DNA from 3 places in the Undibacterium sp. Di27W genome. Region 3 is predicted to be linked to each of the others. Evidence: predicted binding sites of a transcription regulator. Region 3 holds the regulator's gene; each other region holds the start of a gene.
What was found. The regulator sigma-54, encoded in region 3, starts transcription at its own class of promoters, with help from an activator protein. The targets are predictions, from matches to a motif close to TGGCANGNAANCTGCTTT.

Region 1 (4,288 bases), on a different contig from region 3:
AGTAATTCACCATTGGCACGGACTTCATAGGTTTCAGAATCAACTTCCATTTTTGGCGTCAGACTATTGTGTATCATGTCCTTCTTGCGAATCTGGCGCGTGTTTTTAACAGCAATCAGGGTCTTGTTCAGCTTCAGCTGGTCTGCCAGACCCGCATCCAACCCCGCCTGCGAGACAAAGGTAAACGACTTTTTCAGCCCACCACCAAAGGCACCAAACATCATGCGGTAATGCACAGGCTGTGGCGTTGGTATCGATGCATTCGGGTCACCCATCTGTGCTGCAGCGATCATGCCACCCTTGATGATCATTGATGGTTTGACACCAAAGAATGCGGGCTTCCACAAGACGATGTCGGCAATCTTGCCTACTTCCAGCGAACCTACTGCATGAGCAATGCCATGGGTCAGCGCCGGATTGATCGTATATTTGGCGATATAGCGTTTAACACGAAAGTTATCGTGACGCGCATTGTCCTCCGCCAGTGAACCGCGTTGCTGCTTCATCTTGTCTGCCGTTTGCCAGGTGCGCATGATGACTTCGCCTACTCGGCCCATGGCCTGGGAATCAGAAGACATCATGGAAATGGCACCGATATCATGCAAAATATCTTCAGCCGCGATGGTTTCGCGCCGTATGCGTGATTCGGCAAAAGCAATGTCTTCTGCAATCGCCGGGTCCAGGTGATGACAGACCATGAGCATGTCGAGATGCTCGTCCAGAGTATTGACGGTGTAAGGCCGGGTAGGATTGGTGGATGATGGCAGTACATTCGCTTCGCCCACCGCAGCGATAATATCCGGTGCATGACCACCGCCCGCACCTTCGGTATGGAAGGTGTGGATAGTCCTGTCCTTGAATGCCGCCAGAGTGTGCTCCAGAAAGCCTCCTTCGTTCAGCGTGTCACTGTGGATGGCAACCTGCACATCCATATTGTCAGCCACGGTCAGGCAATTATCGATGGCTTGTGGCGTCGTGCCCCAGTCTTCATGCAGCTTCAAACCTATGGCGCCTGCCCTGATCTGCTCTTCCAGCGGTAAAGGCAGACTGACATTGCCCTTACCCATAAAACCCAGGTTCATGGGAAAAGCATCTGCCGCCATCAGCATGGAATGCATATGCCAGGGGCCTGGGGTACAGGTGGTTGCCGCCGTGCCGGTGGCTGGGCCAGTACCACCACCCAACATGGTGGTGACGCCACTCATCAATGCTTCTTCAATCTGCTGCGGACAGATAAAATGAATGTGTGAATCGATGCCACCAGCAGTCACGATCTTGCCTTCACCGGCAATAATCTCGGTGGCGCCACCAATTGCCATATCAACGCCAGACTGTATATCCGGATTGCCCGCCTTGCCTATACAGGCAATCAAACCATTTTTAATGCCGATGTCTGCCTTGACTATGCCCCAGTGATCAATGATGACAGCATTGGTGATGACCGTATCCATGACTTGGCCATGCGGCCTTTGCGACTGGCCCATTCCATCGCGTATCACCTTGCCGCCACCAAATTTCACTTCTTCGCCATAGATGGCAAAGTCTTTTTCAATTTCTATGAATAGATTGGTATCCGCCAGACGGATACGGTCACCGGTAGTCGGCCCAAACATTTCAGCATAGGCATGACGTGAAATTTTCATAGCGCCCCCATCACTTTGCCGCTAAATCCATAGACTTTTCTATCGCCCGCCAAAGCCACCAGCTCTATGCTGCGCTGCTGTCCAGGTTCAAAACGTATGGCCGTGCCAGCAGCAATATTGAGGCGCATGCCGTAGGCCAGTTGGCGCTCAAATTGCAGCGCCGGATTGGTTTCAAAAAAATGAAAATGTGAACCCACCTGTATCGGCCTGTCGCCACTATTTGCTACAGTAATGCTGACAACGGCACGACCAACATTCAGTTCTATATCCCCATCCTCTATTAGAGTTTCGCCTGGTATCATGGTTTTCTCCTAAGGAATGGGGTGATGAACGGTAACCAATTTGCTGCCATCCGGAAAAGTCGCTTCTACCTGGATATCAGGAATCATTTCCGGCACACCTTCCATGACGTCGGCACGGCTGAGTATTTGCGTGCCTTCCGACATCAGTTCAGCCACCGTGCGGCCATCACGCGCACCTTCCATGATGGCGGCAGTAATCAGGGCGACTGCTTCCGGGTAATTCAGCTTCAGGCCGCGTGCCTTGCGCCGTTCTGCCAGCAAAGCGGCAGTAAATATCAGCAACTTATCTTTTTCTCTGGGTGTCAGATCCATATTTTTCTCAATTATCTTTCGGGCAGTGCCGTTTAAGGCTGAACCGCTTAAGCAGGCAGAATCATTATTTGTCCATATTTCCAAAATAACAAGCAACGACCGCTTGCAAGTAGAAACTGCCCAACAAAAGCATTATGAAAAGCAACACAGCAAGTTTTGAACCAAGGCTAAATAGCCTACCTTGCGAAAAACTGCACCAAACAGTGGCAAATCATCCCCAGATTGGTGCGCAGAGAAGAAAATCCCATCAACATAAAATAATTGGAACTTTTAAAGTCTCTCAAGGTAATACCTTAAAACAACCTACAAATAAACGTGGAAAACCAAGAGACAGATTCCAGCTTGCTGACACAAATGCGCGACGGTGATGTTGCTGCATTTCAACGCCTGTACCAGCGCCATCAGGGACCTATCTATCGCTATGCCCTGATGCGATGTGGCCAGGCAGCGCTGGCAGCGGACGTAGTTCAGGATGTTTTCACGGGTTTATTGAGCAAGTCTTACCGTTATGAAGCAGGCCTGGGCAGTTTGCAGAATTTCTTGTTTGGCGTAGCCAGGAATTTATTACTGAAACAGGACCAGGCAGAACGCCGCCACCAGCCATTACCAGGTCATAGCGAAGAAGATGGAGAAGAAGTCTTGATGAGTGAAACAACAGAACCAGCAGACGCTATCTTCCAGCAGCAAATGACTGAGCATGTGCGGCAGGCAGTCTCGGTACTGCGTCCTCACTACCGCGACGTGATTATTTTGTATGAATTGCAGGAACTGTCGTACGCAGAGATTGCCGTAATTTGCGACATAGATATAGGGACAGTGCGCTCGCGCCTGTCACGGGCACGTGCCGCTATATTGCAATATAGCGAAAGACTGGGCTGGCGACCCGATACTGCCGGAAAAACTGGAACACAGAGATGAAAGATCTTATGAATACCACACAGGATGCCAGCAATGCAGATGCTTTGCTGGATCAGCAGTTCAGCCTTTTGCGCAAAGATTTGCAGGAGCTGAATACGCCAGCGACGATCGAGCAGGCTTTATTGCAAGCTTTCGCCAAGCAACAGTCCAAGGAAAAAAAGCAGGCGCGTAGCAGTCGCTGGCGCCCCTGGCTGGCAGGTTTACTGACACTGAGTGGCAGCTTTGGCCTGCTCATGCTGACAGTCATGTTTCCAGCATCTCAGCATCAATTGACGCCGGACAGCACTACTGTTTCAAGTACAGAACTTCCTCCTTTTGTCGCCCTGGTGCCGCTGGAGCGCCTGAATAACGAAACACCTAGCATGCTGGAAGCAGAAGTCCCGGCAGCCTGGCTCGCCAGCCTGGGTATGCCAGTCTCGCCAGAAATAGCTGGTGACATGGTGCAGGCGCAAATGCTGGTCGCTGCCGATGGTGAGCCATTAGCCATGCGACTCCTGAAGTAAGCAATAAGCTACTCAATAACGCTACTTAATAACTAAAGCAGCATAGAAAGACAAAAATGACACACAGAAAAGGAAGCATCATGAAAACCAAACTGCCACTCTTCATATTGTTAAGCTCTGCCTGGGCAATGGCACATGCCAATACAGACAGTGACACTGCAAACCCAGCCGAAGAAAAACCTGTGCGTCACCACGTAGAAATCATACAAATGCCTGCCGTACCGCCGCTGCCGCCCATTCCACCGATGCCTGCAATGCCACCTATGCCCTCTGTACATCCCATGCTGGCACTGGCTGATTTACCTGACTCAAAAAACGTCAGCAAGATAGTCTCCGATGCCATGAGCCAGGCATTTGTCAGCATGCAAGGCATGCATAGTATCCGGCCAATTAAAAATGCTCCATATACCGCTGAAATCGTCACAGAGAAAACCCAGACCCTGGCCGATGGCAACCAGATCAGTAACAAAACCACCAGCTTGAACTACAGGGATGCTGCAGGCCGCACCCGTCAGGAAATACGCGACAGCAAGGGCAATGTCCAGCACATCGTCATCGTTGACCCGGTTGAAAACCTGCGCTACATCCTCATGCCAGAAAAAAAGACGGC
Region 2 (4,288 bases), on a different contig from region 3:
AAAGCTGGGTGCTGACAGATTCAATGTCAACGACAGGTTGACCAGACAGGATATATCCGAGAGCCTCAGGTACTTTTCATTTTCCTATAATGTCATCTCGAAGTATGCAGGCTTCTTAAAAAAACCGAATGCAGCACTTGTTGATGAACAGGAACTTTTTGATCTTAATTTCAAGGCCCTGGGGGCCTTGAAACAGAAATATCCCCAATTAAAACTCATACTGCTGACCCAGCGCGATGAAACGGGTTTGTTTGGCCGCAAGAATGCCGATAGCATTTATGTCGAAGACAGGCTGAAACGCCAGCAAGTCAATTATACGACTTGCCCGCTGGCGATATCTGATTTCATGAGGATAGATGGTCACCCGAATGAGCAAGGGTATAAAAAGATTTCTGCATGTTTTTTTGCACAGTACCAACAGAAATCCTGAGGCTGGTGTCGGCATAAAAAAGAAAGGCGGCTCGCGGGCCGCCTTCTTCACATCTGACTGGACATCTGACTGAGCATCTGATCGAGATTAAAAGAAACCCATGGCATTCGGGTTATAGCTGACCAGCAAGTTCTTGGTTTGCTGATAGTGATCCAGCATCATCTTGTGGTTTTCACGGCCTATGCCGGATTGCTTGTAGCCCCCAAATGCCGCATGGGCAGGGTAGAGGTGGTAGCAATTGGTCCAGACACGGCCCGCTTCTATGGCACGACCAATGCGGAAGGCGCGGGAGCCGTCGCGTGTCCACAAGCCAGCGCCCAAGCCATACAGGGTATCGTTGGCGATCGCTATCGCTTCTTCTTCATCCTTGAAGGTCGTGACCGATACTACAGGGCCAAAAATTTCTTCCTGGAAGATACGCATCTTGTTGTGCCCCTGGAAGATGGTAGGCTTGATGTAATAGCCCTGGGCCAGCTCACCTTCCAATACATTCCTTTCGCCGCCTATCAAAAGTTGCGCACCCTCCTGTTTGCCTATGTCCAGATAAGACAGGATTTTTTCCAGTTGTTCCTGCGAAGCCTGCGCACCTATCATGGTGGCGCTGTCAAAAGGATTGCCCTGTTTGATGGCGGCAACACGCTTGATAGCCCTGGCCATGAACTGGTCGTAGATGGATTCCTGTATCAGCACGCGTGAAGGGCAGGTGCAGACTTCACCCTGGTTCAGCGCGAACATGGCAAAGCCTTCCAGGCATTTATCGAAGAAGGCATCATCTTTTTCCATGACATCGGCAAAGAAGATATTCGGTGATTTGCCACCCAGTTCCAGAGTCACAGGGATCAGGTTTTGCGAAGCATATTGCATGATCAGACGGCCAGTGCCGGTTTCACCGGTAAAGGCTATTTTGGCGATGCGCTTGCTCGATGCCAGTGGTTTGCCCGCCTCCAGGCCAAAACCATTGACGACATTGAAGACACCAGGCGGTAACAGGTCCTTGATCAAATCAACCAGTACCATGATGGAGGCGGGTGTCTGTTCTGCCGGTTTCATGACGATGCAATTACCTGCGGCCAGGGCGGGAGCCATTTTCCAGACCGCCATCAGGATAGGGAAATTCCAGGGGATGATCTGGCCGACCACGCCCAGTGGCTCATGGAAGTGATAGGCATAGGTCTGGTCATCGATCTGGGAAACTGAACCTTCCTGCGCACGTATGCAGCCAGCAAAATAACGGAAGTGATCGATAGCCAGCGGAATATCTGCGGCCATGGTTTCGCGTATGGGTTTGCCATTGTCCAGGGTCTCTGCTGTCGCCAGCAGGCTCAGGTTGGCTTCCATGCGGTCAGCGATCTTGTTGAGTATGTTGGCGCGTTCTGCTGGCGAGGTCTTGCCCCAGGCTACTTTTGCGGCATGGGCAGCATCCAGTGCCAGTTCCACATCTTCCGCCGTTGAACGTGCGATTTCGCAGAAGGCCTGGCCAATCACGGGACTGATGTTCTCGAAATATTCGCCTTTGACAGGTTCTACAAATTTTCCGCCTATATAGTTGTTATAACGTTTGGCGTAAGGATTGCTGATGCCCAGTTTGCTGATGTCGGCCAGGTTCATGATGATGGTCTCCGTTATTTATTAGTTGGTGCGCATGGGATGCGACACGGAGCTAATAAGGCAAACGGCGTGCCATGTTTGAAATATTTTCCTGAAGGGAAATATAAGGGATGCAGATGAGAGATGGGGAAGATACAGAAGCGGTGGTACTGCTGACGCTGGTGATGGATTTGCTGAAAAGCGAGAAAAATAAAAAATTCAGGTGTCACATTATTTCGCAACACTGATCAGACTGTCACAATTTGGGACAGTCTGATCAGCAACTTTATTACTTGCTTATTGCTTAGTTATTACTTACTTATTGCTTATTTCTTACTTATCCACGCAATTTCGCAAACGCTGCTGCCATGGCATTACCAGCAGGTGCCGGCGCCTGGGCTTGTGAGCGGTGTTGATTGAGGCGTTTGGCATCATTGCGGTCGCCACGCTGTTCTGGCTTGCTGCCAGCTACCGGCGCAGCGTCCGTCAGGCGCATGGTCAGGGCGATACGCTGGCGTTTGACATCAACTTCCAGCACTTTCACCTTGACGACCTGGCCAGCCTTGACGACGGTATGTGGGTCCTTGACGAAGGTGTTGGACAAGGCAGAGATATGTACCAGCCCATCCTGATGCACACCTATATCAACGAAAGCGCCAAAGGCGGCAACGTTGGTGACTACGCCTTCCAAAATCATGTCAGGGCGCAAGTCCTTGATTTCTTCTACACCATCCTTGAAGGTCGCTGTAGTGAATTCTGGACGGGGGTCACGGCCTGGTTTTTCCAGTTCACCGATGATGTCGGTAATGGTCGGCACACCAAATTTTTCATCGGCGTATTTGGCTGGGTTCAGGGATTTCAACAAACCAGAATCACCGATGACGCCCTTCACATCCTTCTTGATATCAGCCAGGATTTTTTCTACCAGCGGATAAGATTCAGGGTGGACTGCGGATGCATCGAGCGGGTTTGTGCCATTCATGATGCGCAGGAAACCAGCTGCCTGCTCGAAAGTCTTGTCGCCCAGACGCGGTACTGCACGCAGGTCTGAACGCGAATTAAACATGCCCTTGGCATCGCGGAAATTAACGATGCTTTGCGCTACACTGGACGACAGGCCAGATACACGTGCCAGCAAAGGTGCAGAAGCGGTATTCACATCGACACCAACAGCATTCACGCAATCTTCAACCACGGCATCGAGTGAGCGCGCCAGTTGTGACTGGCTGACATCATGCTGGTACTGACCTACGCCTATGGATTTAGGATCAATCTTCACCAGCTCAGCCAGCGGGTCTTGCAGGCGGCGTGCGATCGATACCGCACCGCGGATGGAGACATCCAGGTCAGGCAATTCTTTGGAAGCAAATTCAGAAGCAGAATACACCGATGCGCCAGCTTCAGAAACGACGATCTTGGTCAGCTTGAGTTCAGGCTTGAGCTTGATCAAATCGCCTGCCAGCTTGTCGGTTTCGCGCGAAGCCGTGCCGTTGCCGATAGAGATCAGCGAGACATTATGCTTGGCCGCCAGTTGGGCCAATACATGCAGGGAACCATCCCAGTCATTGCGGGGCTGATGCGGGTAAATGGTCGCATATTCAACCACCTTGCCAGTTGCATCCACGATCGCTACCTTGACGCCGGTACGCAGACCAGGATCAAGACCCATGGTGGCGCGTGGACCAGCGGGGGCGGCCAGCAGCAGGGCTTTCAGGTTACGGGCAAAAACATTGATGGCTTCGACTTCTGCGGTTTCGCGCAGCTTGCCCATCAACTCAGTATCGAGATGCATGAAAACTTTGACGCGCCAGGCCCAGCGCACAGTATCCACCAGCCATTTGTCGGCAGGGCGGTCTTTCTGGCTGACGCCAAAGCGGGCAGCGATGCGGCTTTCGCAGGGGTTCAGCGGCGCATCCCATTTTGGTTTTTCTTCTTCACTGTCGAGACGCAGGGTCACGGTCAGCATTTCTTCACGGCGGCCACGGAACAGGGCCAGGGCGCGGTGGGAAGGGATAGTGCCCAGGGTTTCTGAATAGTCGAAATAATCGGCAAATTTTTCACCGGCTTCTTCTTTGCCAGCAACGACCTTGGATTCTACGATGCCGTGGTCATTCAGGTATTCACGCAGGGCTTGCAACAGGGTCGCATCTTCGGCAAAGCGTTCCATCAGGATCTGGCGCGCACCATCGAGGGCGGCTTTCGCATCTGCCACACCTGGGTTGTCGCCATTGTCAGTGGTGAAGGCTGGTTTCAGGTAATTCGCAGCTTCGG
Region 3 (4,288 bases):
AGGCCAATTACCATATTACTGGTGACAGCCTGGTACATCTGCCGCGTAACGACAATATAGAAATCAAGCATCCGCAGATCAACAGCTTTGATCAGGACCGGCCACCCTTGCATCTGCGGGCCGACCTGGCCGTGGTGTCGCAAAAATCCAATGTCATCACACCCAAGCGTGAGCATGATGAAGTGCATTTATATGACAATGTCAGCATGGAAAGGCCAGAGGGCCTGAGTTCGCAATTCGTGCATGTGGAATCGGATTATCTATTGCTATTGCCAGATGATGATGTTGTCAAGACCGATAAGCCCATCACCATCACCACCGGTAAATCGACATCGACCGCAACCGGTATGCTGGCCAATAACTCTACCCAACACCTGGCCCTGTTAAGCAAAGTCCGCATCCTGCTCAAGAAGCGTGAAGCGGTGAATGCAGTTAAAACCAAATAATTGAGAAAGCGATCATCTCCATGACACTTACTAAATTCGGCATTACCCATTTATTCGGCCTGGCCTGCCTGGGCCTGGTCAGTGCAACTGCATATGCAGAAAAAGCCGACAGCAACAAGGAAACCGTCATCGAAGCCGGTTATGGCGAGAGCGATGGCAAGACCAGCGTGCGCAGATTATCCAAGGGTGTCGCCCTGGTGCGTGGCACTCTGAATGTCAAGGCAGAAAATGCCGTCGTCACCGAGGCGCCGAATGGTGATCAATTTGTAGTACTGACTGGTGGCAGCAATCGCAAAGTCACCTTCCGCCAAAAGCGCGATGGCGGACCTGATCTGTGGGTAGATGGCGAAGCTGAACGTGCGGAATACAATCAAAGCACGGAAATCGTCAAATTCTTTTCCAAGGCCAAGGTACGCTATCTGGAAGGCACTAAAGTCACCCAGGAACAGGCTGGCGAATACCTGTCTTATGACAGCAAGAATGAAGTCTTTGTAGGCACTAACTCCACCAGTGGCCAGTTTGTAGAAGGTTCGGGCAGCCTGAAAATCATCTTGCAACCAAAACCAGAAAAACAGGCTAATTAAGATGACAGCACAGTCAGGCAGCACCTTGCTGGTCAAGGGTTTGCAAAAACGTTATGGTGCACGCCAGGTCGTGCGCGATGTTTCCCTGCTATTGAAAAGTGGTGAAGTGGTGGGTTTGCTGGGGCCGAATGGTGCAGGCAAAACCACTTCTTTCTACATGATCGTTGGTCTGGTACCTTCCGATGCTGGCGATATCATTATTGATGATGTCAATATCTCGCAACTGCCCATCCATGAGCGCGCCGTGCTCGGCCTGTCTTACCTTCCGCAGGAAGCATCAGTGTTCCGCAAGTTGACGGTAGAAGACAATATCCGTGCGGTACTGGAATTGCAAAAAGACAGCGATGGCAAATTCCTCGGCAGCAAGAAAATCGAGCAAAGGCTGAATGCCTTGCTGGCAGATTTGCAAATAGAAAAAATACGCGAGAGCCAGGCTTTGTCACTGTCAGGTGGTGAACGCCGCCGCGTCGAGATTGCCCGTGCACTGGCCACCAATCCACGCTTTGTCTTGCTGGATGAGCCCTTTGCCGGCGTTGATCCTATCGCTGTCATCGAAATCCAGCGTATCGTCCGCTTCCTCAAGGAACGCGGCATAGGCGTTTTGATCACCGATCATAATGTGCGCGAAACCCTGGGCATCTGCGATCACGCTTACATCATCAATCAAGGCGCGGTACTTGCCAGCGGCAAGCCTGACGACATCATACAAAATGAATCTGTACGTCGCGTTTATCTCGGAGAACACTTCCGGATGTGACGGGAATCATCATGAAACAAAGCCTGCAACTACGTACCTCACAACATCTGGCCTTAACGCCGCAATTGCAGCAATCAATACGATTATTGCAGTTATCGACTTTGGAATTGCATCAGGAGCTGGAGACGCTGCTGACCGATAATCCCATGCTGGAACGCGTCGATGATCCACTCGACCATGCGGTTCGCCTGCTGGCCGATGGTGCCATCAATACAACAAGTACCTCGGCTGACGCAGGCATGGAAGCACCTGCGCAAAGAGAAGAAAGCGATAAATCCACCGAGCCAGCCGCTGCCGATGCCGAAACGGTCATCAGCAATGACAGCACCAGCTCCAGCGAAGAAGACTGGGGCTTTGATGATGTGCAGCATGGCAGCAAATCTGGTGATGATGAAGATGGCCGTCCACAACTGGGAGCAGCCCACATCACCCTGCGTGAACATCTACTGGAGCAAATGCGCCTGAACCTGCGTGAGCCGCGTGACCGTGCCCTGGTCGAACTGATGATAGATGCGCTGGACAGCAATGGTTACCTGACTGAAACCCTGGATGAAATACATGCCAGTTTGCCATTGGAACTCTGTGTAGAAGCAGAAGAACTGGCCTTTGCCCTGAATATGCTGCAAAGCTTTGACCCGGCTGGTGTCGGTGCGCGCAGCCCTTCAGAATGCCTGGCCCTGCAAATCAGGCGCATGCCCAAAGTGGCTTTTGTCACACGCAGACTGGCATTGCAAATTGTTGAAACACAACTGGCTTTATTTGCACAAAGAGACTTCACCAAACTCAAGAAAATTCTCGACTGCGATGATGAAGATTTGCGCGATGCACAAACCATCATACGCCTGTGCCAGCCACGGCCTGGCATTGCCTTTGCCGCCGATGAATCAGATTATGTGGTGCCGGATGTGATCGTCAGAAAGTCTGGCAATGGCTGGCAAGTCATGCTGAATCAGGATGTCATGCCCAGGCTGCGAGTCAGCAGCGTGTATGCCAATATCATGAAGCAAAACCGTGGTGAAGCTGGCCTGGGTGCGCAATTGCAGGAAGCCCGCTGGCTCATCAAAAATATGCGGCAACGCTTTGACACTATTTTGCGCGTTGCACAAGCGATAGTTGAAAGGCAACGCAATTTTTTCACCCATGGTGCCGTTGCCATGCGACCCCTTGTTTTGCGCGAAATTGCTGATACACTAGGATTACACGAGAGCACTATCTCACGTGTGACAACCCAAAAATACATGTTGACCCCACATGGCATGTTTGAGTTGAAGTACTTTTTCGGCAGCCATGTCGCGACGGAAACAGGGGGTGAAGCATCTTCCACCGCGATACGTGCACTCATCAAGCAGTTGATAGGAGCAGAAGACCAGAAAAGCCCACTCTCTGATAGCAAAATTGCAGACATGCTGGGTGAACAGGGCATGGTAATTGCCCGGCGGACAGTTGCCAAATACCGTGAAGCCCTGAAAATCCCCCCAGTCAGTTTGCGTAAATCTTTGTAAGTAGTCCTTGTAATCACGGTTTGAATTGCTATATATGATTTAGCTCAAGGCAAATAAATGCCAAGAGTGTATCGTTACAGCAAGCAACATCACTATAGGAGCACAGTATGAATCTCACCATCAGTGGACACCACGTCGAAGTAACTCCTGCAATTCGTGAATATGTACATACCAAACTAGAACGTATCAGGCGACATTTCGACCAGGTCATTGATATCGCCGTCATCCTGACGGTGGACAAGCTCCGGGAAAAGGAAAAACGACACAAAGCCGACATTAATTTGCATATCAGCGGTAAAGATATCCACGTTGAAAGTCTGGCGCATGATCTTTATGCAGCAATCGATGCACTGGTAGACAAACTTGATCGCCAGGTCATCAAGCACAAAGATAAAATGCAAGACCATCAGCACGACGCCATCAAGCACATACCTGATCCGGCATCGGCTTCATAAGACCCCGGTCCTTACCCTAACAGGTTGTGGACATCCAAAACAAGGACGCTAAAGGCGTCCTTTTTGTTGGGTGAGTGGTTTTGAAATAAATAATATTTCTCAATCTATTCAGTTGATTGCCATATGGCAATCCGTACACGTATTAACGTCATTCCAGCGTGCTTTTGGCTGGAATCCAGCGGCGTTCGGTGTATGCCACGAAGTTTATTCACGCCAGAATCGTAAGACTTTGCGAGCTGGATTTTGAAATACCTGCATTCGTATTTGAAGATTGCTCGCCGGTGATAGACCGGCGGCTACTCCCTTTTCTTGCTCGCCAAGAAAAGGAAGCAAAAGAAGGCGACCCAGGCGTCGTCGCCCCTGCGGGGTTCCCGTTTATGCAGTACAAAAAATGGGAAGGCCCGAAACTCGCCTGCGGCTCAGACAGCGGTCCTTCTCTTTCCATTTTCTGTACTGCACAAACGGCGCCGACACATGGGAACTGCCGAAAGTCAAAAACAACCCCAAAGTCAAACCCAACGGCAACGAGCATGCCGTCCTTACT

Region 1: the regulator sigma-54 is predicted to act here: its motif matches at 2,404-2,421, upstream of ACO0LF_RS04125 (urease subunit gamma).
Region 2: the regulator sigma-54 is predicted to act here: its motif matches at 2,096-2,113, upstream of adh (aldehyde dehydrogenase).

Annotation. Positions count from the first base shown of each region.
Region 1 is NZ_JBMPOS010000001.1:912,455-916,742, reverse strand. It holds gene ureC (urease subunit alpha) at 1-1,643, opposite strand, end outside; gene ACO0LF_RS04130 (urease subunit beta) at 1,640-1,945, opposite strand; gene ACO0LF_RS04125 (urease subunit gamma) at 1,955-2,257, opposite strand; gene ACO0LF_RS04120 (RNA polymerase sigma factor) at 2,573-3,175, shown strand; gene ACO0LF_RS04115 (hypothetical protein) at 3,184-3,678, shown strand; gene ACO0LF_RS04110 (hypothetical protein) at 3,759-4,288, shown strand, end outside.
Region 2 is NZ_JBMPOS010000003.1:315,395-319,682, forward strand. It holds gene ACO0LF_RS09170 (hypothetical protein) at 1-430, shown strand, start outside; gene adh (aldehyde dehydrogenase) at 518-2,038, opposite strand; gene ACO0LF_RS09180 (Tex family protein) at 2,355-4,288, opposite strand, start outside.
Region 3 is NZ_JBMPOS010000012.1:92,211-96,498, forward strand. It holds gene lptC (LPS export ABC transporter periplasmic protein LptC) at 1-446, shown strand, start outside; gene lptA (lipopolysaccharide transport periplasmic protein LptA) at 467-1,030, shown strand; gene lptB (LPS export ABC transporter ATP-binding protein) at 1,032-1,787, shown strand; gene ACO0LF_RS22220 (RNA polymerase factor sigma-54) at 1,799-3,289, shown strand; gene hpf (ribosome hibernation-promoting factor, HPF/YfiA family) at 3,397-3,744, shown strand.